2 regions of the Bartonella grahamii subsp. shimonis genome follow, and region 2 is predicted to be linked to the other one. Evidence: predicted binding sites of a transcription regulator. Region 2 holds the regulator's gene; the other holds the start of a gene.
What was found. The regulator HrcA, encoded in region 2, represses chaperone genes, less so after heat shock. The targets are predictions, from matches to a motif close to GTTAGCACTCNCNNNNNGNGAGTGCTAAC.

Region 1 (15,434 bases), 430 kb from region 2:
GTTTAATTTCATTATGAAAACTAAAATACTCAAAAAATCTATAATTACCCATATTTAAGCATTTTTTAAACTTGCTTTCGTGCTATTACCCCTGTTTGTATTAATTTTTCAGGACTTTTTATATACTCTTTCAGTGTTGCTGTGTTTTAGAAAAAATTATGGTATAGTAAATAAGCTTTTGATTTATTTAAAAAATAATTATTTTATATATGAAAAATACTCTTTAATTAGTCAGTGTTAAACGTATTATCCATAATGATTAATATCATTGTGCTTAATATTTAATTGATAGTAAAAAATGCATAGGCGCACTATCATATTTTTTTACTGGTTTCCAATATTGCAGAGCTTTATATTGCGATAGTCTTTTGAGCCCTTGAGAGGATGAACGACTTTATTTCTTTTTTATCTATATGCCACTTTTGCTTATGACAATCCAAGCGAATGGTTTTGATTGATTGAATGGAATACGAAGAATAAGAGGGAGCAAAGTGCGAGAATTTTATGTTCTCTGAGGTTTCTCATGCAGCGTATAAAAACGATAAACGATTCTTTCCATTTGCCTAAACCGGAACGTGGACCAGAGCCTAAAAACCGAATGTCATTGGCAATTTTAAAGAGATTAGCGCGTGCATTCAAGCTCCCGTGGAAATGCGCAAGGGCGCCATGATGGGCAAGTGCTTCAAATTTATTGTGAGCTTTCAAGGATATTCCCGTTAGAGAGCTGATTGTTTTAGCAAAGGTCAAAACCTTTCGGTGCATTGAGTTCTGTTCCAACAGCTGTTTCTCCATTGAGCACTTCCATCTTTAAGCCTCTAAAAGGAGCAAGCCGCGGTACTATCACACTCATTTGCCAGCTTCATGTTGAGACAGCTCTCTCCCAATGTTGCGATAGCCTTTGGCATTTGAGGCTGTTCATTAGAGGCGTTTTAGTCCTTTCTTATACAATTGCTATCCACACATTCAGCCCACTTGTGATGTGCAAGCAAGTGATTTTGATTGCTTCAACATGGGACAGATTTAAAATGAGAAAATCTTACGGTATTCAGGATTCTTAATTCAAGATGAATAACGCTATATTATCATTATAAATCAATATATTATCTCTTTTATACAAAAGCATAAATATGGACAAAAGCTTAAAATGAATACTGTGAGTAATCGTTATCTGTCATCATCGGGGCATTTATGCCCCGATCTTTTGACAGAAAGATTGGGTTTAAGACGCTTGTATCTTTTTTTATTAGGTTGTTTATTGGTTTTATTGGGGAGAAATCATCTTTTTGGGATCAACTAATCGGTCATAATCTTCTACAGAAACGCCTGCTTTTAATGCTTCGGTGCGCAAAGTTGTATCATTTTTATGCGCTGCTTTGGCAATTTCAGCAGCTTTTTCATAGCCAATTTCTGGTGCAAGAGCTGTGACTAACATGAGTGAGCGCTCCATGAGCGAGTGAATATGAATGCGATTGGCCTGTAATCCTTGAATGCAATGCATATCAAAAGAGCGCATGCAATCACCAAGAAGGGTAATCGATTGTAAAACGTTATAGCCAATAACAGGTTTATAAACGTTGAGTTCAAAATGTCCTTGGCTTGCGGCAAAGGTTACGCTGGTATGATTACCAAAAACTTGGGCTGCAACCATTGTCATGGCTTCACATTGGGTGGGGTTAACTTTGCCAGGCATAATAGAAGAGCCGGGTTCATTTTCAGGCAAATTTAATTCGCCTAAACCGGAACGTGGTCCTGAGCCTAAAAACCGAATGTCATTGGCAATTTTAAACAGATCAGCAGCGAGGGCATTCAAGCTCCCGTGGAAATGCGCAAGGGCGCCATGATGGGCAAGTGCTTCAAATTTATTGTGAGCCGTCTTAAAGGATATTCCCGTTAGAGAGCTGATTGTTTCAGCAAAGGCAACGTCAAAACCTTTTGGTGCATTCAGTCCTGTTCCGACAGCTGTTTCTCCATTGAGCACTTCCATCTTTAGGCTTCATAAAGGAGCAAGCCGCGGTACTATCACACTCATTTGCCAGCTTCATGTTGAGATAGCTCTCTCTCCCAATGTTGCGATAGCCCTTGGCATTTGAGGCTGTTCATTAGAGGCGTTTTAGTCCTTTCTTATACAATTGCTATCCACACATTCAGCCCACTTGTGATGTGCAAGTAAGTGATTTTGATTGCTTCAACATGGGACAGATTTAAAATGAGAAAATCTTACGGTATTCAGGATTCTTAATTCAAGATGAATAACGCTATATTATCATTATAAATCAATATATTATCTCTTTTATACAAAAGCATAAATATGGACAAAAGCTTAAAATGAATACTGTGAGTAATCGTTATCTGTCATCATCGGGGCATTTATGCCCCGATCTTTTGACAGAAAGATTGGGTTTAAGACGCTTGTATCTTTTTTTATTAGGTTGTTTATTGGTTTTATTGGGGAGAAATCATCTTTTTGGGATCAACTAATCGGTCATAATCTTCTACAGAAACGCCTGCTTTTAATGCTTCGGTGCGCAAAGTTGTATCATTTTTATGCGCTGCTTTGGCAATTTCAGCAGCTTTTTCATAGCCAATTTCTGGTGCAAGAGCTGTGACTAACATGAGTGAGCGCTCCATGAGCGAGTGAATATGAATGCGATTGGCCTGTAATCCTTGAATGCAATGCATATCAAAAGAGCGCATGCAATCACCAAGAAGGGTAATCGATTGTAAAACGTTATAGCCAATAACAGGTTTATAAACGTTGAGTTCAAAATGTCCTTGGCTTGCGGCAAAGGTTACGCTGGTATGATTACCAAAAACTTGGGCTGCAACCATTGTCATGGCTTCACATTGGGTGGGGTTGACTTTGCCAGGCATAATAGAAGAGCCGGGTTCATTTTCAGGCAAATTTAATTCGCCTAAACCGGAACGTGGTCCTGAGCCTAAAAACCGAATGTCATTGGCAATTTTAAACAGATCAGCAGCGAGGGCATTCAAGCTCCCGTGGAAATGCGCAAGGGCGCCATGATGGGCAAGTGCTTCAAATTTATTGTGAGCCGTCTTAAAGGATATTCCCGTTAGAGAGCTGATTGTTTCAGCAAAGGCAACGTCAAAACCTTTTGGTGCATTCAGTCCTGTTCCGACAGCTGTTCCTCCTTGGGCAAGCATTTGAACATCAGCAAGGGCCGTTTCAATGCGTTGAAGATTGGCTTCTAATGCGGCACGATAGCCTGAAAATTCTTGTGCAAGCGTTAAGGGGGTTGCATCTTGCGTATGGGTGCGGCCGATTTTAATGATATCGGCAAATTCTTCTTCTTTTTTTCTTAAAGTGGTGATGAGTGCTTCAAGAATGGGAAAGAGATGTTGGCGTGTTTGCAGCGTGGTGGCAATATGAAGTGCTGTGGGAAAGGAATCGTTCGATGATTGGCTCATATTGACATGGTCATTGGGATGAACAGGCTTTTTGCTTCCCAGTTTTCCTCCTAAAAGCATGCTGGCGTGGTTGGCGATAACTTCGTTGACATTCATATTGCTTTGAGTGCCAGAGCCTGTTTGCCAAACAGAAAGGGGAAAATGCGTATCGAATGTGCCAGAGAGAACTTCATCGGCAGCCGTGACAATCGCTTTTCCAATCTTTGGTGAAAGCTTACCTTTGTCCATATTTACAAGGGCAGCAGCTTTTTTTACAAGGCTTAAGGCGTAAATGATGGTAAGAGGCTGCTTTTCACTGCCAATATTAAAATTATGCAGAGAACGTTCAGTTTGTGCGCCCCAATAACGATCTTGACGTACCGAAATCGTTCCAAAGCTATCCGTTTCCTGACGTGTTTCAACCATGATAAGATCCTTTTTTGTTTACGGGTTCTTAAAAAAGTTAGATAGCGCGAAAGTGCAATAAGAGGCAAGACTTTGAAGCTTAATTTAGAAAAATTATTTTATGGCTATTCTTGACATTGAGAGATGCCGATTTTATATCTAACCCATGCTAGCACTCATAGTTTGAGAGTGCTAGCAAGAACTTTTAAGATTAATGCAATTATGTTCAGTTTTAAGGATTTAAAACATGGCTAATATACAATTCCGCCCACTTCACGATCGTGTCGTTGTCCGTCGGGTTGAATCTGAAAATAAAACGGCAGGTGGGATTATCATCCCTGATACAGCAAAAGAAAAACCTCAAGAAGGCGAAGTGATTGCTGTTGGCAATGGCGCTCTCGATGATAATGGCAAGCGTGTGCCTTTAGAGGTAAAAACAGGAGACCGTATTCTGTTTGGAAAATGGTCTGGAACTGAAGTCAAGATTAATGGGGAAGACCTCCTCATTATGAAAGAATCTGACATTATGGGAATTATGGGCTAATTGAAGCGCTCAATTTTTCATTGTGTACTATTTTGAGAAAACTCCAAGGAGAAATTAAATGGCTGCTAAAGAAGTCAAATTTGGCCGTGAAGCGCGTGAGCGTTTGTTGCGCGGTGTCGACATCCTTGCTAATGCTGTTAAGGTGACACTCGGCCCTAAAGGTCGCAATGTGGTGATTGATAAATCATTTGGTGCGCCTCGCATCACAAAAGATGGTGTATCCGTTGCAAAGGAAATCGAACTCGAAGATAAGTTCGAAAATATGGGTGCACAAATGTTGCGCGAAGTTGCTTCTAAAACCAATGATATTGCTGGTGATGGAACAACGACAGCAACTGTTTTAGGACAAGCTATTGTGCAAGAAGGTGTTAAAGCTGTTGCTGCGGGTATGAACCCAATGGATCTTAAACGCGGGATTGATGCTGCTGTGGATGAAGTGGTGGCAAATCTCTTCAAAAAAGCAAAAAAAATCCAAACTTCAGCAGAAATTGCACAAGTAGGAACAATTTCTGCTAATGGCGCTGCTGAAATCGGTAAAATGATTGCTGATGCTATGGAAAAAGTGGGCAATGAAGGCGTCATTACCGTGGAAGAAGCTAAAACCGCTGAAACGGAATTAGAAGTCGTTGAAGGAATGCAATTTGACCGTGGGTATCTTTCCCCTTATTTTGTCACAAATGCTGAGAAAATGGTCGCTGATCTTGATGATCCTTACATTCTCATTCATGAAAAGAAACTGTCTAATTTGCAATCCTTACTTCCTGTGCTTGAAGCTGTTGTGCAATCTGGAAAACCACTTCTCATTATCGCTGAAGATGTGGAAGGTGAAGCTTTGGCAACGCTCGTGGTCAACAAGTTGCGTGGTGGTTTGAAAATTGCTGCTGTAAAAGCACCTGGATTTGGTGATCGCCGTAAAGCAATGTTAGAGGATATCGCAATCTTGACATCCGGACAGGTTATTTCTGAAGATGTGGGCATTAAACTTGAAAATGTTACTTTAGATATGCTTGGCCGTGCAAAGAAAGTGAATATTTCTAAAGAAAACACCACCATTATTGATGGTGCTGGGCAAAAGGCTGAAATTACTGCTCGCGTCAATCAAATCAAAGCTCAGATTGAAGAAACAACCTCTGACTATGATCGTGAAAAATTGCAAGAAAGACTTGCTAAACTCGCTGGTGGTGTTGCTGTTATCCGTGTGGGTGGTGCAACAGAAGTTGAAGTGAAAGAAAAGAAAGACCGTGTTGATGATGCTTTGAATGCAACACGTGCTGCTGTTGAAGAAGGTATTGTTGCTGGTGGTGGTACCGCATTGTTGCGTGCAGCAAATGCGTTGACCGTTAAGGGAAGTAATCCTGACCAAGAAGCTGGTATTCACATCGTTCGCCGTGCTCTCCAAGCGCCAGCACGTCAAATTGCAACCAATGCCGGTGAAGAAGCCGCTATTATTGTGGGCAAGGTGTTGGAAAATAATGCTGACACTTATGGTTACAATACCGCCACGGGTGAATTTGGTGATTTGATTGCTTTGGGAATTGTTGACCCTGTAAAGGTTGTGCGTTCTGCTCTCCAGAATGCGGCTTCGATTGCTAGCCTTTTGATTACAACAGAAGCAATGGTTGCTGAACTTCAAAGAAAGATACACCAATGCCTCCAATGCCAGGTGGCGGAATGGGTGGAATGGGCGGAATGGATTTCTAAGCTCTTGTTCCATAGAGGTAATAAAGAAACGGGCCTTTTGTGCCCGTTTTTTTTAGCTGCGATTATTGTGGGCAAGGTGTTGGAAAATAATGCTGACACTTATGGTTACAATACCGCCACGGGTGAATTTGGTGATTTGATTGCTTTCAAGAATTGTTGACCCTGTAAAGGTTGTGCGTTCTGCTCTCCAGAATGCGGCTTCGATTGCTAGCCTTTTGATTACAACAGAAGCAATGGTTGCTGAACTTCCAAAGAAAGATACACCAATGCCTCCAATGCCAGGTGGCGGAATGGGTGGAATGGGCGGAATGGATTTCTAAGCTCTTGTTCCATAGAGGTAATAAAGAAACGGGCCTTTTGTGCCCGTTTTTTTTAGCTGCGATTATTGTGGGCAAGGTGTTGGAAAATAATGCTGACACTTATGGTTACAATACCGCCACGGGTGAATTTGGTGATTTGATTGCTTTCAAGAATTGTTGACCCTGTAAAGGTTGTGCGTTCTGCTCTCCAGAATGCGGCTTCGATTGCTAGCCTTTTGATTACAACAGAAGCAATGGTTGCTGAACTCAAAGAAAGATACACCAATGCCTCCAATGCCAGGTGGCGGAATGGGTGGAATGGGCGGAATGGATTTCTAAGCTCTTGTTCCATAGAGGTAATAAAGAAACGGGCCTTTTGTGCCCGTTTTTTTTAGCTGCGATTATTGTGGGCAAGGTGTTGGAAAATAATGCTGACACTTATGGTTACAATACCGCCACGGGTGAATTTGGTGATTTGATTGCTTTCAAGAATTGTTGACCCTGTAAAGGTTGTGCGTTCTGCTCTCCAGAATGCGGCTTCGATTGCTAGCCTTTTGATTACAACAGAAGCAATGGTTGCTGAACTTCCAAAGAAAGATACACCAATGCCTCCAATGCCAGGTGGCGGAATGGGTGGAATGGGCGGAATGGATTTCTAAGCTCTTGTTCCATAGAATAAAGAAACGGGCTTTTTGTGCCCGTTTTTTTTTAGCCGCGATTATTGTGGGCAAGGTGTTGGAAAATAATGCTGACACTTATGGTTACAATACCGCCACGGGTGAATTTGGTGATTTGATTGCTTTCAAGAATTGTTGACCCTGTAAAGGTTGTGCGTTCTGCTCTCCAGAATGCGGCTTCGATTGCTAGCCTTTTGATTACAACAGAAGCAATGGTTGCTGAACTTCCAAAGAAAGATACACCAATGCCTCCAATGCCAGGTGGCGGAATGGGTGGAATGGGCGGAATGGATTTCTAAGCTCTTGTTCCATAGAGGTAATAAAGAAACGGGCCTTTTGTGCCCGTTTTTTAAATGCTTTTTCACGTTTCGTACAGTTATTTCTTTTACGACAGTGATCTTATAGCATTTTTTATTTTTCATTGGTTGATGTATCGCCATTGTGAGTAGATCTCTCTCTTTATTCATGACTTTTTTCTTGCATTTATGAGGTGTTTTTATTGTGGGGAGGGGGATCGTGATTGTCTTTGAAAATATTTTATTGATGAAAATACAACTTTTTGATTTATATTCATTTTTTCTTATACAGTTCCATTTTTTATTTCAAGTTTACGCATGCACCCTTAAAAAAATCCTGTGTTTGTGCTTTAGTGTTTGTGCTTTAGAAGGGGGGACGAACCAACGCAAGAGTTCGGGCCTATTGAAAGTTGAATAGAGCATGTTGGTCTTGTTTATTTTTTTATGAATAAGATGCTGGTGCTTAAGCTTTTGTATGAAAACAAAACTCAGTGTTTGCTTTGTTAAACGACTTTTGTATACTGGGACAAGCATATCTCTGTTTGAGTTAATCTCTATAATAGAAAGACAGTCTCATTGAGAAAGAATGTGAAAACATATAATCACTCGTCTTGCCATCATCTTTTTGCTTTATGGCTTTTAGAGGTATTTATAGTAATATCTTATTAAATAATGAAGATGATGCCTTCTTTTGTTGTTTGCGTGTTTTTTTGGGCAAAATCCCGTCATTATGGAGTACTTGATGTAGCATTTGCACAAAACCAATGTTTATGAGTGATGTGTGTTATTTATTACCCTTAGCTCTATTATGCGTTTTACAGAACATTTCACAATTAGCCTTGTCGGTTGCACCCCCTTTACTCCACGCGGTCACATGGTCTGCATCCATGTTGGCAAGTTTCCAAATTTTATTTTTATTGACATTGTTACTGATTACACATAGCGGGCAATTTGAAATACCATTCACTTCGGAATTGGTGGTTTGTTTGGCATAGGTTGATTTTTTTGTAGCTTCATCAAATACTCTTACATTAAGTAATTTTTTATCCATCATACCACCTAGCACATATTCAAAAATTCCTTTACGGTCTTTGACATAAGGGTCTGCATATAGGGTTTTTACTTGCTCACTAATGGTTTGCGGATTGTAAGGCTTGGATTTGTAGGTTTCATATAATCGCCCCCATTCTAACCCTTGCATTTCTTTCTCAACAGTAGTAAAAATCCCTGATACCCAGTCAATTACGGTATTAAAATAGGTTTTTAGTTTGCTGATGTTGTCATTATGACGGTAACGGCTCATGTAGTCGCCTACATTGTTACGGCTGACCCATTCAAGGGCGGTGGCTAAAAAGTCTTGGCGTAAAGCTGATCCTCGCACATAACTCGCCCATTTGTTAATATTGGCGTTTTGGCTGTTGCTAAATTCGGCTTTCGCTAGGGTTACAAATTTTCCTGAATAGACAGCATTTAATAATTCTTGTTCATTGAGTGGTACGCCTGCAATGTTGATGGTTTTAAACCAGTTTTTAATTTCGATTTCCTCACCGTCACATACATATACTAAAAGGTTGGTTTTATTAATCAAATCTTGCTGTTCAGGTGGTAGTGCGTTGAAATATTGCGGGGTCTTATTGTTATCCATGATGGCAAATTTATTGGTAACAAATCGCCCGATACTGGTAATGCGTTGCTGTCCGTCTAAAACCTCATAGATACCATCCCCTGTTTGGTTAAAATACAACAAACCCAATGGGTAGCCTTTTAGGATAGATTTAATAACGGCAACATCACGTTTACCATCAGCATAGATATAATTGCGTTGGTATTCAGGTTGAATGGTAAGTTTGCCTGAGTAAGCCAAATAAGCCTTTGCCTTCAAATTCGTTATAGGTGAATCCATGACAGATATCGGCAATGCTATAAGTCTTAAGCGTGGTTTTCATAAATTATTCTTATTTTCCGTTAGATGCTTCATCAGCGACAACGTTTAACATTAGTTGAATTATAGAAATACAATCAAGGGCATTTTTAATTTTTAATTTTCGATATTTTGCGGTGTTAGACTTATTGAAATTATCTGACTGCATAGAGCCATAATATGATATCGTATCATCAAGCATCATGTTTTTGGTGGCTCCACCGACAAAATAGACAACCAAATCTCGTTTCAAAAATAAATTATCATCGAAATACTGTTCACTTAAAAACTTAACTGTAGTAGCACTATAATCTATACCGCCTTTATTATTTTTAACGTACTGCCCGTTATTTGTAATCAAGACTAAAAAGAAAACGCAAATAGAAATCTTTATTCATTTCTATAGTTTTGACATGGTTAGTATAAGTCCCTAATTATCAAAATCTTTTATTATAGCCTCTGCTATCGGCTTAAATGGAAAAGAGGAGCGTATCTCTACTGTTTTTACGGCTTGATGTTCAATGTCTGATTGGTCTTTCCATCTTTTGATAATTTTTATATCAACTTGATTGATAGAATTATTTGAACTATCTATTTGTATAGAAACATTTTTACTTGTATTGTAGTGATTAAGCATAGTAAAGCATAGTTGCTCAATGATTAAAACCACACAAGCCTTTTAACTGAATTTCTCTTAAATTTCTCGTATCACCTGACGAATTGGCTGAATTAAAATTTATATTGCTTAAACGCTTTTTTGCAATCTCAATGATATTTTGCGTGTTTTGATTATCAGGTGTAAGCACAATACGCTGTATTCTAAATGGTAGATTGTTGAAATAATCACATCGGATCATGTGACTATTGTCAAATAGCATTTGCCTATCATTATAATCTATATATTCAATATACATATTAGGGACTCTCATTATTCTGCTTGTATGAGGATTCGTGAGTACATCCGATTACCATTAATGTAAGCACGGTCTAACTTACCATTCCAATCAGCAACAGCTAAATCACTTAATGATTCATTTTTGACTTCTAAATCCATACCAATAATTTTAAATTGTTCAGGGTTGTGTTTGTCTAAAAAGCTAATAGGCACACCCATAACACCTTTATAATCGCTTGGTGTGGCGATCGTTACGGGTACCTCAATGGCGTTGTAATAATCGTATTTTTGATAAGCATTTTTTCCTTGAATTTTCTTATTAAATTTAAGATTTTCTGCCATTGTCATCAGTTGCAAGGGTTGATGTCGTCTGCCATGGTCGATATTTGTAAACCACCGAACGCCTTTTACACGAATATATTTATTCCCCTCATCATCAATTCTAAATCCTGCTGCTTCAAGTGGGTAGCTTTCAGGCACTCTAAACTCTCTATCACCACTATTAATGGTCGCACCTAACCGTGCTTCATTATTTTTAATGAGTGAAAATATGTCTTTACAGGTAATGGCGTTTATATTTTCAATAATGGAAAATTGTTTAGCCGTTTCCACTATCCATGCCAAAAACTCACGAAATAGTGAAAAGGGTGGATTGGTGATAATCATATCCGCTTCATCTCGCAAGGCTTTGATTTCATCTGTTTTAAAATCCCCTGTGCCATTAAGGTAATGCCATTGCAAATCCTTAATATCGACTTTACCGTCATGGTTACTGTCTTTATCAAGGATGAATATTTTACCCTGTTTTACCGATTTATCTTTGTCATAATTTGGGCTTTGAGTTTCAAATAAAGACGGTTGATAATCAGCTTGTAAATCTTTACTGGTATGTGCGTAACTGGTGCTAATGAGTTTTTTAAGCCAAATCGTTCAAAGTTTTGAGCGAAATACTTGGTAAAGTTACTCCAATCGGGGGCGTCACATGGTAAAAAGACAATTTTACCTCGAAAAACGTTAACGTCATAGTCAAGGTGTAGGCGTGCATTTCCTTTTCAATATCGTTGTATTGCGTGTAAAATTCACCCTTTTTGGTACTTTTGGCTTTAGACAAGCCACTATTTTTACTTTCAAGATGTGCATCATTATTAAACATATTAAAACGTTCTCACTAAGACCAATTCAAAACTATCGTTTATAAAAAAATCTTATTAAATCAAACGAATTTCATTGCATCCAATCGCAGTCAAAACCTGCAACATAAAGTCCGCCCCAAAAGCTCCACGAGAAATCTTATTGCTAAGGTTCTGTGGGGTTTCCTCAATACCTAAGTCTTTTAACTTTTCTGCCACATCAGCATAGCTAAGGTTTCTAAGGGCAATTTCCGCTTTAACAATGCCTTTGGCTTTATTTCGCCATTCATCGCTCTTTGAGTGTTGCATATCGTACTTTCTCACTATTTAAAACATATAATCATTATAAACGATTATAAACCTATTGTCAAAATTGGTTATAAGGCGTATAATCATGACAAACGATGATTAACAGTCTTAAATTATGATAAAACACTTTTTATGAACAGCCTGTGCTCGCAGTATGTTGTCATTAGCCATTGCTTGGTTAAGTGATGACAAGTGCCATGCTATGCTGTGTGAATTGCGTTGGGGTAGTGCAGAAATCGTGGTTTGCCCGAAATGCCAAGTACAAAATAAAGCCTATTACATTGCCAGTTGTAAACAATGGCAATGTAAGCATTGCAAATATCACTTTAGTGTAATATCAAGCACTCTCTTTTCTCACCATAATTGCCATTATGGACGATTCTTTTTGCCTGTGCCATTTACGTCAATGCGGTGAAAGGTATATCAGCCCTGCCGCTATCTCGTCACCTAGATGTTCAGTACAAAACTGCTTTTGTCCTAGCTCATAAAATCCGTGAATTACTCCAAGCCCAAAAAGATGTGTTTCCGCTGTAGCTTGACACTAGGTTTTATACTAAGTGGGAAGAGGTGGGAGTAGGTGGGAAGAGGTGGGAAGAGGTGGGAAGAGGTGGGAAGAGGTGGGAAGAGGTGGGAATACGTAGTAACTTGTTGTTTTTATGACTCATTTTTAGCATTAAATGCGCGTTTTGTCAAAATAGATTTTGACACCTAAAATTGTGAAAATTAGCGAAAATCAGAAAAAAGAGTGGTTTCATAGTAAAAATGAGAAAAGACTTTGAAAGGTCTTTGAAAATCCTTTGAAAAAAATAAATTGGTACAAAACCTTCTGTCAAAATATACAAAACCCGCTGGAAAGTTACACCGCTGGCAAGTTATACCGCTGGCAAGTTATACCGCGCTGGCAAGTTATACACTGCTGGCAAGTTACACTGCTGGCAAGTTACACTGTTGGCAAGCTACACTGCTGGCAAGCTACATCCGCGCTGGCAAGTTACACTGCTGGCAAGCTATACCGCTGGCAAGCTATACCGCTGGCAAGCTACACTGTTGGAAAGTTACATCCGCTGGCAAGTTACACTGCTGGCAAGTTACACCGCTGGCAAGTTATACCGCTGGCAAGTTACACCGCGCTGGCAAGTTATACTGTGCTGGCAAGCTACATCCGCTCTGGAAAGTTATACACTGCTGGCAAGCTACACCGCTGGCAAGTTATACCGCGCTGGCAAGCTACACTGCTGGCAAGCTACACCGCTGGCAAGTTACACCGTGCTGGAAAGTTACACTGCTCTGGCAAGCTATACCGCTGGCAAGCTACACCGCTGGCAAGTTATACCGCTGGCAAGCTACATCCGCTCTGGAAAGTTACACTGTTGGCAAGTTACACTGCTGGCAAGTTACATCCGCTGGCAAGTTACACTGCTCTGGAAAGTTATACCGCTCTGGCAAGTTATACCGCTGGCAAGTTATACACTGCTGGCAAGTTACACTGCTGGCAAGTTACACCGCGCTGGCAAGTTATACTGTGCTGGCAAGCTACATCCGCTCTGGAAAGTTATACACTGCTGGCAAGCTACACCGCTGGCAAGTTATACCGCGCTGGCAAGCTACACTGCTGGCAAGCTACACCGCTGGCAAGTTACACCGTGCTGGAAAGTTACACTGCTCTGGCAAGCTATACCGCTGGCAAGCTACACCGCTGGCAAGTTATACCGCTGGCAAGTTACACCGCTGGCAAGCTATACTGCTCTGGCAAGCTATACCACTGGCAAGTTACATCCGCTGGCAAGTTACACTGCTCTGGAAAGTTATACCGCTCTGGCAAGTTATACCGCTGGCAAGTTACATCCGCTGGCAAGTTATACCGCGCTGGCAAGTTACTGCTAAATGGTGAAATCCACATGGACGGTAGTAGCTACGTCCACTCAAGTGTGCGTGAGGAAAATAAAAAGATTTGATAGGGTTGATAGACGTTTAAAGGTCAATGAGAACCCCAATAAGCGTTGTATCATCGTTATGCTTAATCGCTACACCACAGACGAAATCCTAGCCAATCTACAACTCGCAGAGGCTAAAATGGCATATACCTTCGTGGCATTGAGTGAAATCCCTCACGTAAAGTGGAAAAGCCGCAAATATACAAATACATTTGTCTCCAAATATATATTTTTGCATATTGACGTGTTTTTTAAGAGACATCTCGCTCGTCACACCGATTTTACAATGGACGATTTCGTAATGGATTCATGAATTGGATAAGGGTAAAGTTCCCATGAAGTGCATAACCATAGGGCACGACTATCTTTACGCTTAATAAAAGAATATGCTAACGTTATCATACACTTTTCCAGCTCTCAATGTTATGACAAGCTGTTGGTCCGTGAGACGGTGAGGCATGCCTTGCTTATAGAGTTTTGAACACTACACTGTAATATGCAAGTGGCGTGGTTTTTATGGTTTCAAAAGGAAATAGGTTTGGAAAATGAGAGAATCCTATGATAGGCAGTGTTTTAATTCAAGTTGAATAATGCTTAATGATAATTATAAATCAATGTGAGGTGGTTTTACGGTTTTCAAGAACCTTGCATTCTTGCAAATAACGATAATCATGTGTTGCTTCACATTTTAATGGATTTTAGTGGAGTAACGCTTTTATTTATAATAATCATTCATTGTTTTGAATGTTGAGTAAGAGATTTTTATTGCGGTGGATTTTTTTATTTCAATCCTCTCTTATGTTGAAAAAACTCAATCTTTTTCTTATACCTCACAAATGGAGTGAGCTAGAGTAAAATACTTAAAGAAAATAAAAATGCTTCTCATGAATATTTTCAAATAGTCAGTTTTTTATAAATAGGTTTTTTATAAACAGGGGGTATAAATATTGAAGATTGGTGATGTGTGAGGTGGTGTGTCCGATTGCTCTTTTTTAAGCGTAAAGAAAGGGGACTTTAGGCAAGTTAATACCCTTGCGTTGTTTACTTATACGCTTATTAAAAAATATCTTTAAATATTTTCAATTTTTTCGCGATGGTATCTTTCCGATGGTATTTGTGAAAAGTATAAAATCTTTTGAGCATCAATGGGTTATTTAAAAAGTGTGCGTTGGTATAATCATTTTCTTATGTTACCAAGGTTGTTGATTTACGCGTTTGTTAGAAATCTCTCTTAATGCTCTTAAGTTCATTTCATGAAGGCGTGTGTGAAGAGTGTATAAAAATTTTCCATGAGACGTGAAAAATCATCAATAAAATCTCCGTGTTTTCAAAAAATAACGGAAGGCTTTTTATATTTAAGAAAAGATTGAACACGTCTCACGTTTTATTGTTTATTTTAGAGTTGAATATTTGATTTTTGTGTAAAAATACTTCCCAACGCATCCATGATACGTGAAAAATCAAGCGCTAATAAGAAAATGATGAATATAATCCATTTCGTATAGCGTGACATTATTTTTACACTTTTATAAGTCGTGATGATTTCTTGTAGAATTTCTTTTTCCTTTTCTGTAAGCTCTATTTGTTTTTCTGTTTTTTTTCTAACCATGTTTCCACCCACACAAACCTTCCCCTTGTTTGTTATGCTTTAAAATATCTCTTGCGAGATTTGAGCTGATGATATTGAGATCTTTTTTGTCTAAATAAATGGGCATCCAACCAACGCAAGAAAAAGGCTCATTGATTGTTTTTATCGCGCAACCAGTGAGTAAGAGCAGCGCGTACATCAGGATCACTTTTTTGATTAATTTCATTTTCCACCTCTAGCCGTGTTGTTGATGACTTAAGCGTTTTTTCTATTTGCTTTTGTTGTTCAATCTTTTTTCCAAGAGTGAAAACTTTTGCTAAAGCGATAAAA
Region 2 (15,434 bases):
CCTCTTCTAAGGTTATTTCCATATTATAACTCAGATCTGCACCACGTTCGCGACCATCACCACGCTTACGGTGCGCACCTCCCATAATTTCGCCAAAAAAATCTTCAAAAATATCAGCAAATCCACCACCAGCAGCAAAACCTCCAAAGGGATTTGCTCCTCTTTGACTACCGCTATTTTCAAAAGCCGCATGACCAAATCGATCATAAGCAGCACGCTTTTGGGGATCTTTAAGGACTTCGTAGGCTTCGCCAATTTCTTTGAATTTTCGCTCTGCCTCTTTATCCCCAGCGTTGCGATCAGGATGATATTGCATTGCCAACTTGCGAAAAGCAGATTTCAATTTTTTATCATCACATTCACGAGTCACGCCAAGAATTTCATAATAGTCAACCTTCATCATGTATTCCTGATAATTTCTCTATCATCCATCTTTATGGATAAGATTGCTTTTAATTTATATTTTTAACAACAAAGTTGCAACTCACTCAAATAATAAAGCCCAGCCTTATATTTCAAAGGCCGGGTTTATAAATTAATCAACACATATGCCGACACTATTTCTTCTTATCATTAACTTCTTCAAAATCAGCATCAACAACATCATCATTCTTTTCTTCTGTTTCAGTGTCAGCGCTCGCTGCTTGTGAAGCTTCATACATAGCCTGTCCAAGCTTCATACTGACTTCAGCTAATTTTTGCATCTTTGTTGTTACTTCTTCAGTATCACTGCCTTCAAGCGCAGATTTCAACTCAGATATTGCTGTTTCAATCTGTCCTTTTTCTTCAGCTGATACTTTATCGCCATATTCACTGAGTGACTTTTCAGTTGAATGAATAAGAGCTTCCGCTTGATTTCTAGCTTCAACACCTTCACGGCGTTTTTTATCCTCAGCTGCGTGCTCTTCCGCATCCTGTACCATTTTTTCAATATCAGCATCACTTAAACCACCTGATGCCTGAATACGAATTTGATGCTCTTTACCAGTTCCCTTATCTTTGGCCGAAACATTAACAATACCATTCGCATCAATATCAAAAGTAACTTCAATTTGAGGTATACCACGCGGTGCTGGAGGAATACCAACAAGATCAAATTGAGCCAATAACTTATTATCACTCGCCATTTCCCGCTCACCTTGGAAAACACGAATAGTCACAGCACTCTGGTTATCATCAGCTGTTGAAAAAACTTGAGATTTTTTCGTTGGGATAGTGGTATTACGCTCAATGAGACGTGTAAAAACCCCACCCAAAGTTTCGATCCCCAAGGATAAAGGTGTTACATCTAAAAGCAACACGTCTTTGACATCACCTTGCAATACCCCCCCTTGAATGGCAGCGCCCATTGCGACAACTTCATCAGGATTAACGCCTTTATGTGGATCCTTACCAAAGAAGCTCTGCACAACTTGCTGAATCTTGGGCATACGTGTCATACCACCCACTAAAACAACTTCGTCAATCTCACCGGCCTTTAATCCAGCATCTTTCAATGCAGCTTTACAAGGCTCGATGGTACGCTGCACTAAATCGTCAACCAGAGATTCAAATTTCGCCCGAGTCAATTTCATTGTTAAGTGCTTGGGGCCTGATTGATCTGCTGTGATAAATGGTAAATTGATTTCTGTTTGCTGCGACGAAGAAAGTTCAATTTTTGCTTTTTCTGCCGCTTCTTTTAAGCGCTGTAAAGCGAGTTTATCATTTTTCAGATCAATTCCTTGTTCTTTCTTAAACTCATCTGCAAAATAACCGACCAAGCGCATGTCAAAGTCTTCACCCCCTAAAAACGTATCTCCATTGGTTGATTTAACTTCAAAAACGCCATCTCCAATTTCAAGTACTGAAATATCAAATGTACCACCACCAAGATCGTAAACAGCTATTGTTTTTCCGTCTTTTTTGTCCAAACCATAAGCTAAAGCAGCCGCAGTCGGCTCATTAATAATCCGTAAAACTTCAAGTCCAGCAATTTTACCCGCATCTTTAGTCGCTTGACGTTGCGCATCATTAAAATAAGCAGGAACAGTAATAACCGCTTGTTCAACTTTTTCACCCAAATAAGATTCAGCTGTTTCCTTCATCTTTTGCAAAATCATAGCTGAAATTTGCGATGGAGAATATTTCTTACCCGCTTCTTCAACCCACGCATCACCATTGTCACCTTTAACAATTTTATAAGGCACAAGTGCTTTATCTTTTTCAACCATAGGATCATCAAAACGACGCCCTATCAAACGTTTAACTGCAAAAACTGTTCCTTCAGGATTTGTTACCGCCTGCCGTTTAGCAGGCTGTCCAACAAGCCGCTCTCCCCCATCAGTAAAGGCAACAACGGAAGGTGTTGTTCGTGCACCTTCTGAGTTCTCGATAACCTTTGCGTTTTTGCCATCCATAACAGCCACACAAGAGTTCGTTGTCCCCAAATCAATACCAATTACTTTTGCCATATTATAATCTCCATTCAGCAAGCTACCTCAACCTTCATAAAGCATCTTTTTAAGACAGCTCCTCATAACACTCAAAGCCCGTATATTGCTTCAAGCAACATAAAATAATAACAAATTGCAAGTCGCAATAAGCCTTGCTGCCTCGTATATAAGAACAGGCTTTTATTGCTACAAGAGAATAATGAGAGAAACATCTCCAAAATAAAAAATTTATTTTAAAATAAGCGCTCTAATGACCCATAAATACCATATTTATGAGAGACTTGAGATCATAATATATTTTTCTTGCAACTCTCAACAAATATATCTTTCTATAAAAATTAAAAAATAAAAGAGTGATTGCTCTTTCGCTCTTGATCTGCCCATCATTAATAAAAAATACTCATGTAAAAGCTTTTTAAAATGCCAAGAGCTGTCGTAATATTAAAAATTGGTAAAGTGGTTAATGTTTGTTCTGTATTATATCTTTTTAAGTAAAATGGTAGTACATCATAGATTTTATACCATTTACAAATACTTTTGCAAGATGAACACGGAAGTATTGAGAGGTGTGTTGTCATTGTAAACCTTACTGTCTTCCTTTAAAATCTAAGAATTCTATGGTTTTTATTCTCATATTCAAATCAATTTCATTTTAGCATTTCTTTCTTTTATTTTAAATAAAAGTTCTGCTAAAATAAAAAAACATTCAAAGTGTGAATCTTATGAAGGAGGGTAAATCAATGATGACATCTATTATTAAGAAAATAACAAATCTCATCTTTAAGAATATAATACATACGCAATATCCATACAAAAAGGTTATCATAAATATCGTGTGTGTTCTTCTCTTTGCTGGTATAACCCTGCCAGCAGGTGCTCAGCAATATAAACTTGGCGACATAGAAATTCTTAATCCTTGGACACGCGAAACACCTAGAGGTATAAGAGTTGGTAGCGGTTATCTTTACATTATTAATCACAGTAATACCCCAGACCGTTTGGTTTCTATTTCCACAAACGGAGTAAAAACAACAGAGATACACTCTATGGCTGTCGTTAATGATATTATGAAAATGGAAAAAATGCACAATGGCATTGAAATTCCGGGAAATGGCGAAATCACGCTTAAGCCTGGCGGTGATCATATTATGTTTATGGGGCTTTCACAACCATTCAAGTTAGGTGATAAAATTAGCGCAAAATTGACATTTGAGAAAGCAGGAACAATTGATGTTGATTTCTCTGTAAACGCTATGAAAGCACCATCACCTTCTAACTCCTCTCCTGTTCACTAAGCTCCTTTTTTTATTATAAATACACACTTTTAAAATGAAGAAGCGTGAAAATTTTGTACGCTTCTTTATTTTTTTGTTTAATGCCATCAGTAAAAAATTATCCCCTTTGATGAATTAACTATGGTCAATTTCAGGAATACGTAAAACTTGTCCAGGATAAATTTTATCGGGAGATTTTAGCATTGGCTTATTGGCTTCAAAAATAAATGTGTTTTTATTACCTTGCCCTTTTCCATAAACCTCTTCAGCAATTTTCCAAAGATTATCACCAGATTTAACCTCATAAAAGCGAGAAGGTTTTCTAGGCGTTGTATCTATAATCTTTAATTGATCAACATCTACAGAAGAGATACCTTGTGAATTGCCAACAACCAGCAGTGCTTTTTCAAGTGTTTCCCTGTCTGGAACTTCACCGCTTAAAATAGCTTCACCGTCTTCAACTTGAATATTTACTTTTTCTGTACCGAGTTGAAAATGATCAAATGCTGCCTTAAAATCTTTTTCTTTTGGTTCATGGTCCCCAATACCTAACTTTTCCCCTACAGTTTTAATAAAATTAAAAAATCCCATTACGACCTCCTTTTGTGTAGCAGAAACAAATTTTTGTGCATATATTGCCACATTCTTTTCTTTGCTCTTAAAACACATAGGCATATTTTCTAAACTTCAACAATCAAAACTATACCTGTTCAATTATAGGACAAAGACAATAATAAACTTTATAATAAATCCTGATAAAAAAAGCCTTTATGAAAATTTTCTCTCAAACGAAGGGATCTTAATAAACGCAGAAACGTTATAAATTATGAAAGCAAAACAATATTTTACAGTAATGACAAAAGTTTTTTTACTTTGCTATAATTTATATCATATTTGTTTTGCAAAAAAAATATGAACTCCCATATAAATAAGTGTGGGTAATTTGCTACCACAGCAATAGAAAGGTCTAAGAAACCATGAAAGATACACCAACAATCACGCAAACGATTGTACTAGTTGATGATGATCGCAATATTTTGACATCTTTATCTTTCGCGCTTGAGACAGAAGGATATCGGGTTGAAAGCTATACAGATGGAGCATCTGCACTTAAGGGTCTCACACTTCACCCTCCACACTTAGCTATTTTTGATATTAAAATGCCCCGAATGGATGGGATGGAACTCTTACGCCGTTTGCGTCAAAAATCTGATCTTCCAGTTATTTTTCTTACCTCTAAAGATGATGAAATTGATGAATTATTTGGTCTCAAAATGGGAGCTGATGATTTTATTACTAAACCTTTCTCCCAACGTCTTCTCATTGAACGCGTGAAAGCTATTTTGCGCCGTTCTAATGCACGTAACCAACCGCTTTCTACAGGAACTTCTTCCACCTCTTCTCTCAAACGTGGAGATCTTGTGATGGATCAAGAACGCCACACCTGTACATGGAAAGATAAACCTGTTATTTTAACCGTTACGGAATTTTTGATTCTGCAAACCTTAGCACAAAGACCAGGAGTTGTAAAAAGTCGTGATGCTTTAATGGATGCTGCCTATAGTGATCAAGTCTACGTAGATGATCGCACCATTGATAGTCACATTAAACGTCTGCGTAAAAAGTTTAAACAAGTGGATGATGATTTTGCAATGATTGAAACACTTTATGGTGTAGGTTATCGTTTCCACGAGGTATAAAACTGCTTTGTCGCAAAAATTTGAACGGCAATCAAATCGATGACAGACAATTCTCAACTGGAAACTTTACAAAAAACAACCGTTGATGGTACATCCTCAATGCCATTTTTTATGTTTTCTCGTTTGCATCTTCGAACACAACGTCTCTTTAGACAATTGCTTTTTTCCAGCCTCACACGTCGCATTGTTATATTAAACATTGCTGCCCTTGCCGTTTTAGTTACAGGCATTTTATATCTTAACCAATTTCGTGATGGTTTAATTGAAGCAAAAATTAAAAGTTTATGTACCCAAGGAAAAATTATTGCTGGGGCTATTGCTGCTTCTGCAACAGTAGATACAAATTCTATCCTCATTGACCCCCAAAAACTCTTAGAGTTACAGACTGGTGAAAGCGTTACACCCGCCCCTCAATCAACCGATTCTTGGGATTTCCCTATTAACCCTGAGCAAGTTGCCCCTCTTTTACGGCGTCTCATCACCCCTAAAACGACAAGAGCACGTATTTATGATCGTGATGCTACTCTCCTTCTTGATTCGCGCGTTCTTTATTCTAGTGGAGAAGTTTTTAGTTATGATTTACCTCCACTTAAAACAGAACAAAACATGTGGGATCGCCTTACTTCATGGTATTCAAGCACATTTTATGGCAAAGGTATTGCTCTTGACAGAGAACAAACCAAAATCAGCGGTATTGCTTATCCGGAAGTGTACCGCGCATTAAACGGATCTCTTGCTACAGCTAAAAGACGTAACAGACAAGGTCAATTAATTGTTTCTGTTGCCGTTCCTGTTCAACGCTATCGTGCTGTGGTTGGAGCTCTTCTTCTTTCAACCACTGGTTCCGATATTGATAACATTGTAAAAGGCGAAAGACTGGTTATCTTTAAAGTTTTTGCCGTTGTAGGTAGCGTGCTTTTGGTTCTTTCTCTCTTTTTGGCCCATACGATTGCTCATCCATTAAGTAAATTATCTGCCTCGGCTAATCGAGTGCGTAATGGCAATAATCAGCGTGTAGAAATTCCTGATTTTTCAATGCGTGAGGATGAAATTGGTCACCTTTCAACTTCTATTCGTGATATGACCAACGCCCTTTATATGCGTATTGAAGCCATTGAACGCTTTGCTGCTGATGTAAGCCACGAATTAAAAAATCCTCTCACCTCTCTACGCAGTGCTGTTGAAACACTCCCTCTGGCTAAAAATGAAGAAGCACAAGAGAAATTGCTTGAAATTATTCAACATGATGTGCGCCGTCTTGATCGGTTGATTACAGATATTTCTGATGCATCGCGACTCGATGCAGAGCTTGCACGAGAAACCGCAGAGGTTGTTGATATGACACCGCTTTTGGAAAGTCTTGTTCATGCTGTTCAGGAAGTGTATCGTAATACACAAACCATTGATATAAGCCTTAATATTGTCCCACGTCCTCATGGAAAAGCCTATCTTGTATTGGGACATGAACTCCGTTTAGGGCAAGTGATTTCAAATCTTCTTGAAAATGCACGTTCTTTTATTCCTCGGAATCGTGGCAAAATTTGCATTACTATGAAAAGTCATGCTTCAACCCTTATTTTAACCATTGAAGATAATGGCCCAGGCATTCGTTCAGAAAATATTGAACGCATTTTTGAGCGTTTTTATACAGATCGACCAAACGAAGATGCTTTTGGTCAAAACTCAGGCCTTGGCCTTTCTATTAGTCGGCAAATCATCGAGGCTCATAATGGAACAATTACAGCCGAAAATATTATTGATCCTACACTGGGAAAGTGTAAAACTGGGGCACGTTTTATTATTATGCTTCCCCTCGCTAAATAAATCTTTTATCCAAAGTAAAAGGCATGAAAACAAAATGTGAAATACTCCACGCAAATTGCCTTCAATTGGGCGGCAAGGGGCTTTTAATTATAGGTCCATCGGGGTCAGGAAAATCAACCCTTACCCTTTCTTTGCTCGACCGTGCTGAGTGGTCAAAACGTGAAGCGAAGCTTATCAGTGATGATTATACAATGTTGTGTGCGGAAAATGGAAAGCTTCACGGATACACTCCTGATAATTTAGAGGGCGGTATCGAGATTCGTGGCGTTGGTCTTTATATGATTGAATTTGAAAAGCACACAACTATCGATTGCGTTATTTTTCTCGGTCCGGAATATGAACGTTTTTCCACAAATAAAACTTTTCAATTTGAAAATTTGCATATTCCTCTTTTAAAACTTCCCTCTCTTCGTGAATCCGATTGTACAGCCATTTGTCAAGCTATTGAAGCATTTTTGTTTAGAAAAATATGGCAAAAATCTGTCTAATTTTTTTCTAAAGATAAAAAAATCACACTTTTTGCCTTTTTTTTGCAAATTTTTCTTGGCAGCAGAACAAAGCCTTGTAAAATGTCCTTCCCACCAATATGGTCGGATCTTATTAGTTAACAGGAGTTTGCGTAAATGATTGGACTCGTGCTTGTAACGCACGGTGAGCTGGCTGTTGAATTTTTACATGTCGTGGAACATGTTGTTGGAGTGCAAGAAAAGTTTGCAACAATATGCGTTTATCCCGATGACGATATAGATCAGCGCCGAGGTGATATTATAGCCGCAGTAACCGATACAGATACGGATCATGGCGTGATCATATTAACAGATGTATTCGGTGGAACACCATCAAATATAGCTATTCCTGCTATCGAAAAAGGACGCGTTGAAATGATTGCGGGTGTTAATTTGCCCATGCTTATTAAACTGATTTCTATTCGCAAATGTCCTGATATTTCATTATCAGACGCATTAAGAATAGCACAAGAAGCAGGGCGTAAATATATTAATGTACCAAGTATGATTTTATAGCGGATAATAAAATACCAATGTTTTCCAAAGATACCCTTCCATGTATAAGTCGTCATTTCAATATCTGTAATAAACGTGGGTTGCATGCACGTGCTTCTGCAAAATTTGTACAAACTGTTGACAATTTTAATGCTACTGTTGAAGTTGAAAAGGATGGAAAAATCGTTGGCGGATCATCAATTATGGGACTTATGATGCTAGCAGCTTCATCCGGTTGCAACCTCACCATTCATGTTTCAGGACCAGAAGCAACAGATGCTCTTAATGCTCTTGAAAAGCTCATCAATAACAACTTTGGAGAAGAAAACTAGCGTTTTCTCACCATAAACAAGGATGATGATTCTTAGAAAATAGGAAATTTCCATCATTATTTTGAATTTCTTTTTCGCTTTTATACCAATATTCATATTCATTATGGATTGGCATAATTATCATAAATGTAAAAACTTATAGTAATTTGTTATGCTGAATTTTTTCTTCCTTTCCTAACATTATTTGACCAATTTGATTAGTTTTGCGTATTATGGCTATTACCCAACTTAATCTTATAATTAAATCTTTACAGAAAAGAGAACTCTTCACTTTGTATTAGAATATGCTTTATTTTAAGCTAAAAATAAATGTCAAAATAATTTTGCACATCAAAAATCTATCAACTTTTCTTATTTTCTGCTAAATTTATAGCCTTTATAATACACAAGTAATCTTCCATTGCACATCATTGTGAGATAGATCATGAAAACACAATTCTTATCGATATCATAACCATTTTCTTAAAACGAATAAGCTTTGTACACTCATAATTATAGTAAGCATTTTTTAGACATTCTTTTTCTATACTATTGCCTTTTTTTCTGTGGTACGTACTTTGCCCTTATTATTTATATTGCCTTTGGGATAGCATCTTTCATTATAAGGAAAATAATATTGTGGGGTCGTCTATTTAGCGCTCTTCAGATTCCTCAACAAACAACACAAGCCCTCGTATCATTGCAAAATAGCTTACCAAAAGCGTAATGGATCAACCCACAAAATTTTTACGCCACCTTATCTTTTTTTGGCGAAGTTGAAAGCTCCCTAGCAGATGAAATTATGCATACCTTTAACACTATAGAACTTCCTTCTTTTACGCTACAGATAAAGAGTTTTGCAGTTTTTGATTCAGAAAATGCTCCCCATTCTCTTGTGGTTCGCATTGAACCTTGTGAAAAGCTTAATCTTTTACATGAAAAGATGAAATATATCCGAAATAAATTAGAGTTAAAGCCTGATGAAAGACAATTTATTCCGCATATTGCTCTTGCAAGAATATTTGATATTAATCTTGAAGATCTTTCTTATTATCTATCTTTTCAAGATGATTTTTTTGTCCCTCCTTTTGTGGTTGATCATTTTGTTTTATTATTATCGGCTTCTCCCTTAAATCAGGCTTCCTATATTGTAAAAGGAAGTTGGACGCTTCAAAAATAAAAGGGTGTTTATAACACCCTTTAAAAATCCTTTGATATAAAAACCTCATATATGTGTAATTGCAGGGAATACTGCATTTTATGTTGGAGATTTATTATTGATGTTTTTTAAGCCGAATCAGCTTCAACAGAAGCTTCTTTTGCTCCTCCTTTGGCTACACCCACTATAGCTGGACGTAGCACCCTTTCCCCGATAATATAACCTGCCTGAACAACTTGTTGAACAGTGTTATCTGGAACATCAGCATTAGGAATTTCAAACATCGCTTGATGAAAGTGAGGATCAAATTTTTGCCCTTCTGGATAAATTTTTTGCACCCCATGACGTTCTAATGCTGCCATCATGGCACGTTCAGTCATTTCAACGCCTTCTGCCAATGATTTCAAACCAGCATCACTCTCCTTTGCTCCTTCTGGAATAGCTTCCAAAGCACGATTGAGATTGTCAGAAACAGATAACATATCCCGTGCAAAATTAGCAATGGAATAAGCCCTTGCATCCGCCACATCTCGCATAGTACGGCGTCGAAGATTTTCCATATCTGCAACAAGACGTAAAAGCTGATCTTTCAGTTCTTTATTTTCATCCTGCAAAGATGCTAAAAGATCACTAACCTCATTGCTTTCTTTTTCAACGTCTTCGTGTTCTTCTGTTTTATGTGTTTTTAAAAACTCATCGGCTGCCTGTTTAAGTGTATTACGATCAGCTGGATTTTTTAAATCACAATTTTCAAATGAAGCGTCAGTAAATTTGTTTTTTTCATCAGACATAAAAATTTTATTCCTTCATAAGATTCGTTATTCTCGATATCGAAATTCTACAGACAAAAATCAAGAGGTATCGATGTATATAATACAATGAGCTTTTATAGTACAAATACTTACCTGCATCGTTTTAACGCAATAACTGTGACACAAGTTGAGCTGTATAATCAACCATGGGCACAATCCTTGCATAATTAAGCCGTGTAGGACCAATAACGCCTAAAGCACCAATGACTCTTTGTTGTGAATCACGATAAGGTGCTACAACTAAAGAAGAACCAGAAAGTGAAAATAACTTATTTTCTGAACCAATAAAAATTCGAACCCCAGAACCTTCATCCGTTAAATCGAGAAGCTGTGCCATACTCTCACGCGTTTCAAGATCATCAAACAAATGGCGTAACCGTTCTAAATCTTCTTCTGCTTTCACATCTTCAAGTAAATTGCTACGCCCGCGAACAATGAGGTGTATTTTATGATCAGCACCTTCTCCTCCCCAAAGAGCTAATCCCGTTTCAACAAGGTGATGCGATAAATCATCAAGTGCTGCCCGTGTTTCTGCGCATAAGCGGGCAATTTCCCCTTTAGCTTCATTCAATGTACGCCCTTGGATATGGGCATTAAGAAAATTCGTTGCTTCCGTCAATTGTGCATGAGTAACCCCTTCTGGCAAATGAACAATACGATTTTCAACTTCACCTTGTTGAGTCACTAAAACGGCAAGAGCGTGCTCCCTATCAAGGCGCACAAATTCAATATGTTTCAATGTTCCTTCTTGTTTTGTTGCTAAAACAAGCCCTGCCCCACGTGAAAGATCTGAAAGAACTCGGCTTGCTTGAACAAGAAAATGTTCAACCGATTGTGCATGACCAGCCTCTTTAACTTGCATTTCAATATTTTCTCGCTCTTCGTTTGGCAAATCGCCCGCTTCCATAAATGCATCAACAAAAAAGCGTAAACCTGATTGTGTCGGCATTCGACCCGCAGAAACATGTGGTGCATAAATCAAACCGAGATGCTCAAGATCACTCATTACATTGCGAATCGTCGCAGGCGATAATGTCTGTCGTAAAAGCCGTGAAAGATTGCGTGACCCTACAGGTTCACCATCATTAAGATAAGCTTCAACAATATGGCGAAAAATATCACGCGAACGTTCATCAAGATATTTTAGTTCATTATCAATAGTTTCGTGCTTCATCACAATTGTTTCACTACTTTTAAAATACTCATCTCTTATATAAGTTTTGCCAAGGTTTGGTCAAATAGTCTAAAGTAGTATAAAAATATATTATCCTATTGAGCCATAAAATGCTACCTTTCAGAGTGATGATTGATAAATTACGCAGGAGGTATTTTTTGTTAGAGTATGTGAGAAATATTTAAGATAAGAGTTGATCTGTAAAGTGGTCTGCTGTAGGAACTTGCCAAGAGAATTTGATCAAAAGAATCTGGATTGTTTACAAACCGCTACGGATAGAAAATTTCACCCTTTAGAGCAAGTAGGAAATTGGAAATTTACCATAAAAATGCTATTATAAAGAAGGTGTGCCTTTTATATCTTTGCAAAATTATCTTCACACAAGATAAAAAATTTTTATTGGAATAAAATATCATAAAACGTGTAAAATAATCATATCATGTAAAATTGAGTAGAATGTATGTGAGCATTTATGTTGGTTTTAGCACAAAAATAGTTCCTCTTTCATTTTTGGAGAAATCTATATGAGAAGTATAGCCGATAAAAAACTTGTCATTGCTACACATAACACCGGCAAATTGCATGAAATCACTACTTTGGTTGCGCCTTTCGGTTTAATAATACAATCGGCAAAAGAACTAGGCTTGCCAGAACCAAAAGAAACGGGAAAAACATTTGAAGAAAATGCTTATATTAAAGCCTTTTCAGCAGCAAAAAAGACAGGACTTCCTGCCCTTTCTGATGATTCAGGCTTAGAAATAGATGCATTGGAAGGTGCGCCAGGCGTTTATACCGCCGATTGGGCGATTCAAGCCGATGGTACACGCAATTTTCCAAAAGCTATGAAAAAAATAGAAAATGAACTCCAAAAAGTCGGAGCGCAAGAAAAAAGCCAACGAAAATGCCGTTTTATATCCGTCATTTGCATTGCATGGCCTGATGCCCACGCAGATTACTTCCGAGGATGCGTTGAAGGAACATTCATTTGGCCTCCACGGGGAGACAAAGGCTTTGGTTTTGATCCTATTTTTTTACCAGATGGATGTGAAAATACCTTTGGAGAAATGTCAACAGAGCAAAAACACAACTGGAAACGTAATGATATTCCCCCTCTTTCACATCGCGCACGTGCTTTCAAACTTTTGGCAGAAAACCTTTTAGCATTCTCATGAATGAACCTTTTGGCATTTACATTCATTGGCCCTTTTGTGCAGCTAAATGTCCTTATTGTGACTTTAATTCGCATGTTCGCACCCATGGTGTTGATCAACCACGTTTTGTCACCGCCTTTAAGCGCGAAATAGAAACGCAATACCACAAAATAGGCCCACGCCATATTACAAGTATTTTTATTGGTGGGGGAACCCCTTCTCTTATGGAGCCGCAAACTGTCGATGCCCTATTGCAAGCACTTGCAAAAAGATGGGTAGTCGATGATAAAGTTGAAATTACATTAGAAGCTAATCCATCCAGCGTGGAGGCAGAGCGCTTTCGTGGATACCGTGCAGCAGGTGTTAATCGCTTATCTCTAGGGATACAAGCGCTCAATGATAAAGCATTGCGTAAACTTGGCCGACTCCATAATGTGGAACAGGCTCTTTGTGCCATTGCTTTAGCACGGCAAATTTTTCCACGTTTATCCTTTGATCTCATTTATGCCCGCCCCGAACAAACCCTTGAACAATGGAAATCTGAACTTGTACAAGCAATTGATTTGGCAGCGGACCATCTTTCTCTTTATCAATTGACGATCGAAGAAGGAACTGCCTTTAAACGGCTTCATGATACAGGAAGACTTATCCTTCCCTCATCAGAGTTAGCAGCGGATCTGTATCATCTTACCCAAGAAATAACGGCGCTGCATGGACTTCCTGCCTATGAAATCTCAAACCATGCAATGTCCGGTGCTGAATCAGCACACAATCTTCTTTATTGGCGTTATCACCAATATGCAGGCTTTGGCCCAGGAGCACATGGACGTTTCATTGAGCACGCACCGAATCATTCCTCTACCTGTTCAAAAATATTGTCATCACACCTTGAAAACTGTAAACGTTATGTCACAATAAATGAAAAACATCCCGAACAGTGGCTTAATTTGGTAGAAACAACAGGACATGGTTGTATCGAAACGGAACATTTAACCACTGAACAACAGGCAAATGAAATGCTCCTTATGGGATTACGCCTTTGCGAAGGCTTAGAACTTATACGCTATGAAACCTTAAGCCCTAAACGCATCCCAATGGAAAAACTTATCGCTTTACAACACCAAGAATTGATAGAAATGGTGGATAACCAACGCTTAAAAGTGACAACCAAAGGACGTATTGTTCTTGATCATATCATCAGCCAACTCGCAAACTAAAGTTTTTACAACAACATACTGATTTTAATTATAATTATCATTTTTCATAGCAAAATCAAGATTAGAATATCGTGAGATTCTCTCATTTCAAAACTATTTATAGTAAATTAGTTACCACCATTTTTTTACATCTTAAAAGTAGGGAAGCGTGCGGATAAAAACTATAAAAAAGGAGTAAATGCCTCTTATGAATACTCTTAAGTACTAAAAGCTAGCGCAATATTTTGAGCTAGAAAGTGTATGGTGGTCTAACTTTCTTTTTCATAAACATAAAGATGGTGAGGCACTATAGATCTTGTACATTTCACGGAAAATTTTATATTGCACTATTTATAAGCACCGTAGTAGCATGAATGTGACAAACATTGAGAAAACTTCTTTAAAACAAGTATGTGAATGCATAATACAATAATGTATTGTTCTTTATGAAATCGTGGCACAATTTAAAGAACTAGAGAAATAAGCATGAAACTATGCATTAATCTCTGATTATTTAAAAAGATATTACTCTAGATACTTTTGAAAACCGTAAAGCAAAATAAAAAAAGAGAGTAAAAAAGCACGCTGATTTTTACCTTTATACCTTTTCCCTCAGTGAGGTTGTGGTTGTATGTCTGCTTCAGAGATTACAAAAATAGATATACACAATACTTTTATCCTATTCTGGCATGTAAAGGCTGTTGTCGCAAAAAATACTGAACCAATATTTATTTGAGATACGCGGCTGTATGATTGGTATTGATTTATAGGTCAGAGTAAAATCATGAGCTTTATTAAAAAATAATGCACTTAAAATGGCAAATATACCAAATATGAATCGAGATTGCTTTGTTAGCGAGCGAAATGACATTAATCCCATATAATCTTACTTGTATGCGTACATGCTTATGAGTATCTGTACGCGCCCTTTAAGATTATTTTATTAAAAAGAATAATACCAGGGCAATCCTTGACTAAAGAAGTCAACGTGCTGCTACAAAAGAATTTTTGTGTATCTTTATCATAACCAATATTAAAGCTGAGTAAATAAGCTCACCTTCTATCTCATAATGATTTTGCAACGAAAGTTCTTGAAAACAAAAAAAGCAGGGAAAAATATATGAAATAAAACAAACTTAAAGCGCATTCCTATGGGCTTTACTCTAAGAGAAGCTAATTGAAACAAGAAGTACCTTTATGAGAGTGCAGAAACCATATTAAGGCATAAACCGTGAATGAGCACATTTATGCTGTACGAACTTTTTACAATAGCAATATATTTTTGTATATCTTTATGGCTTCAACCTGTCATCACACAATTGCGATATAGTATTCATTGTTTTCCATATATGATTGCATGTTGACTTCCTTTCTATACTTTAAAGAACGAATATTTTTAA

Region 1: groES (co-chaperone GroES) is a predicted target of HrcA. The motif match lies at 3,979-4,007, and genes of this name have one in related genera.

Annotation. Positions count from the first base shown of each region.
Region 1 covers NZ_CP123961.1:32,782-48,215, reverse strand. Annotated here, with positions in the region: partial or broken gene QHG57_RS00270 (lyase family protein) at 559-790, opposite strand; partial or broken gene QHG57_RS00265 (lyase family protein) at 1,262-1,969, opposite strand; gene fumC (class II fumarate hydratase) at 2,443-3,831, opposite strand; gene groES (co-chaperone GroES) at 4,058-4,354, shown strand; partial or broken gene groL (chaperonin GroEL) at 4,413-6,055, shown strand; partial or broken gene QHG57_RS00245 (TCP-1/cpn60 chaperonin family protein) at 6,111-6,375, shown strand; partial or broken gene QHG57_RS00240 (TCP-1/cpn60 chaperonin family protein) at 6,431-6,693, shown strand; partial or broken gene QHG57_RS00235 (TCP-1/cpn60 chaperonin family protein) at 6,749-7,013, shown strand; partial or broken gene QHG57_RS00230 (TCP-1/cpn60 chaperonin family protein) at 7,066-7,330, shown strand; gene QHG57_RS00225 (GmrSD restriction endonuclease domain-containing protein) at 8,112-9,230, opposite strand; gene QHG57_RS00220 (hypothetical protein) at 9,283-9,609, opposite strand; gene QHG57_RS00215 (hypothetical protein) at 9,679-9,918, opposite strand; partial or broken gene QHG57_RS00210 (adenine-specific methyltransferase EcoRI family protein) at 10,177-11,141, opposite strand; gene QHG57_RS00205 (DUF6471 domain-containing protein) at 11,352-11,582, opposite strand; gene QHG57_RS09705 (transposase) at 11,737-11,997, shown strand; gene QHG57_RS00200 (hypothetical protein) at 12,394-13,473, shown strand; gene QHG57_RS00195 (hypothetical protein) at 14,913-15,125, opposite strand; gene QHG57_RS00190 (hypothetical protein) at 15,118-15,330, opposite strand; gene QHG57_RS00185 (hypothetical protein) at 15,254-15,434, opposite strand, start outside.
Region 2 covers NZ_CP123961.1:465,924-481,357, reverse strand. Annotated here, with positions in the region: gene dnaJ (molecular chaperone DnaJ) at 1-400, opposite strand, end outside; gene dnaK (molecular chaperone DnaK) at 558-2,450, opposite strand; gene QHG57_RS02205 (copper chaperone PCu(A)C) at 3,173-3,727, shown strand; gene lysM (peptidoglycan-binding protein LysM) at 3,842-4,297, opposite strand; gene QHG57_RS02195 (response regulator transcription factor) at 4,684-5,406, shown strand; gene QHG57_RS02190 (sensor histidine kinase) at 5,446-7,230, shown strand; gene QHG57_RS02185 (HPr kinase/phosphatase C-terminal domain-containing protein) at 7,254-7,718, shown strand; gene QHG57_RS02180 (PTS sugar transporter subunit IIA) at 7,854-8,252, shown strand; gene QHG57_RS02175 (HPr family phosphocarrier protein) at 8,270-8,563, shown strand; partial or broken gene thpR (RNA 2',3'-cyclic phosphodiesterase) at 9,180-9,722, shown strand; gene grpE (nucleotide exchange factor GrpE) at 9,830-10,492, opposite strand; gene hrcA (heat-inducible transcriptional repressor HrcA) at 10,617-11,687, opposite strand; gene rdgB (RdgB/HAM1 family non-canonical purine NTP pyrophosphatase) at 12,212-12,859, shown strand; gene hemW (radical SAM family heme chaperone HemW) at 12,856-14,055, shown strand.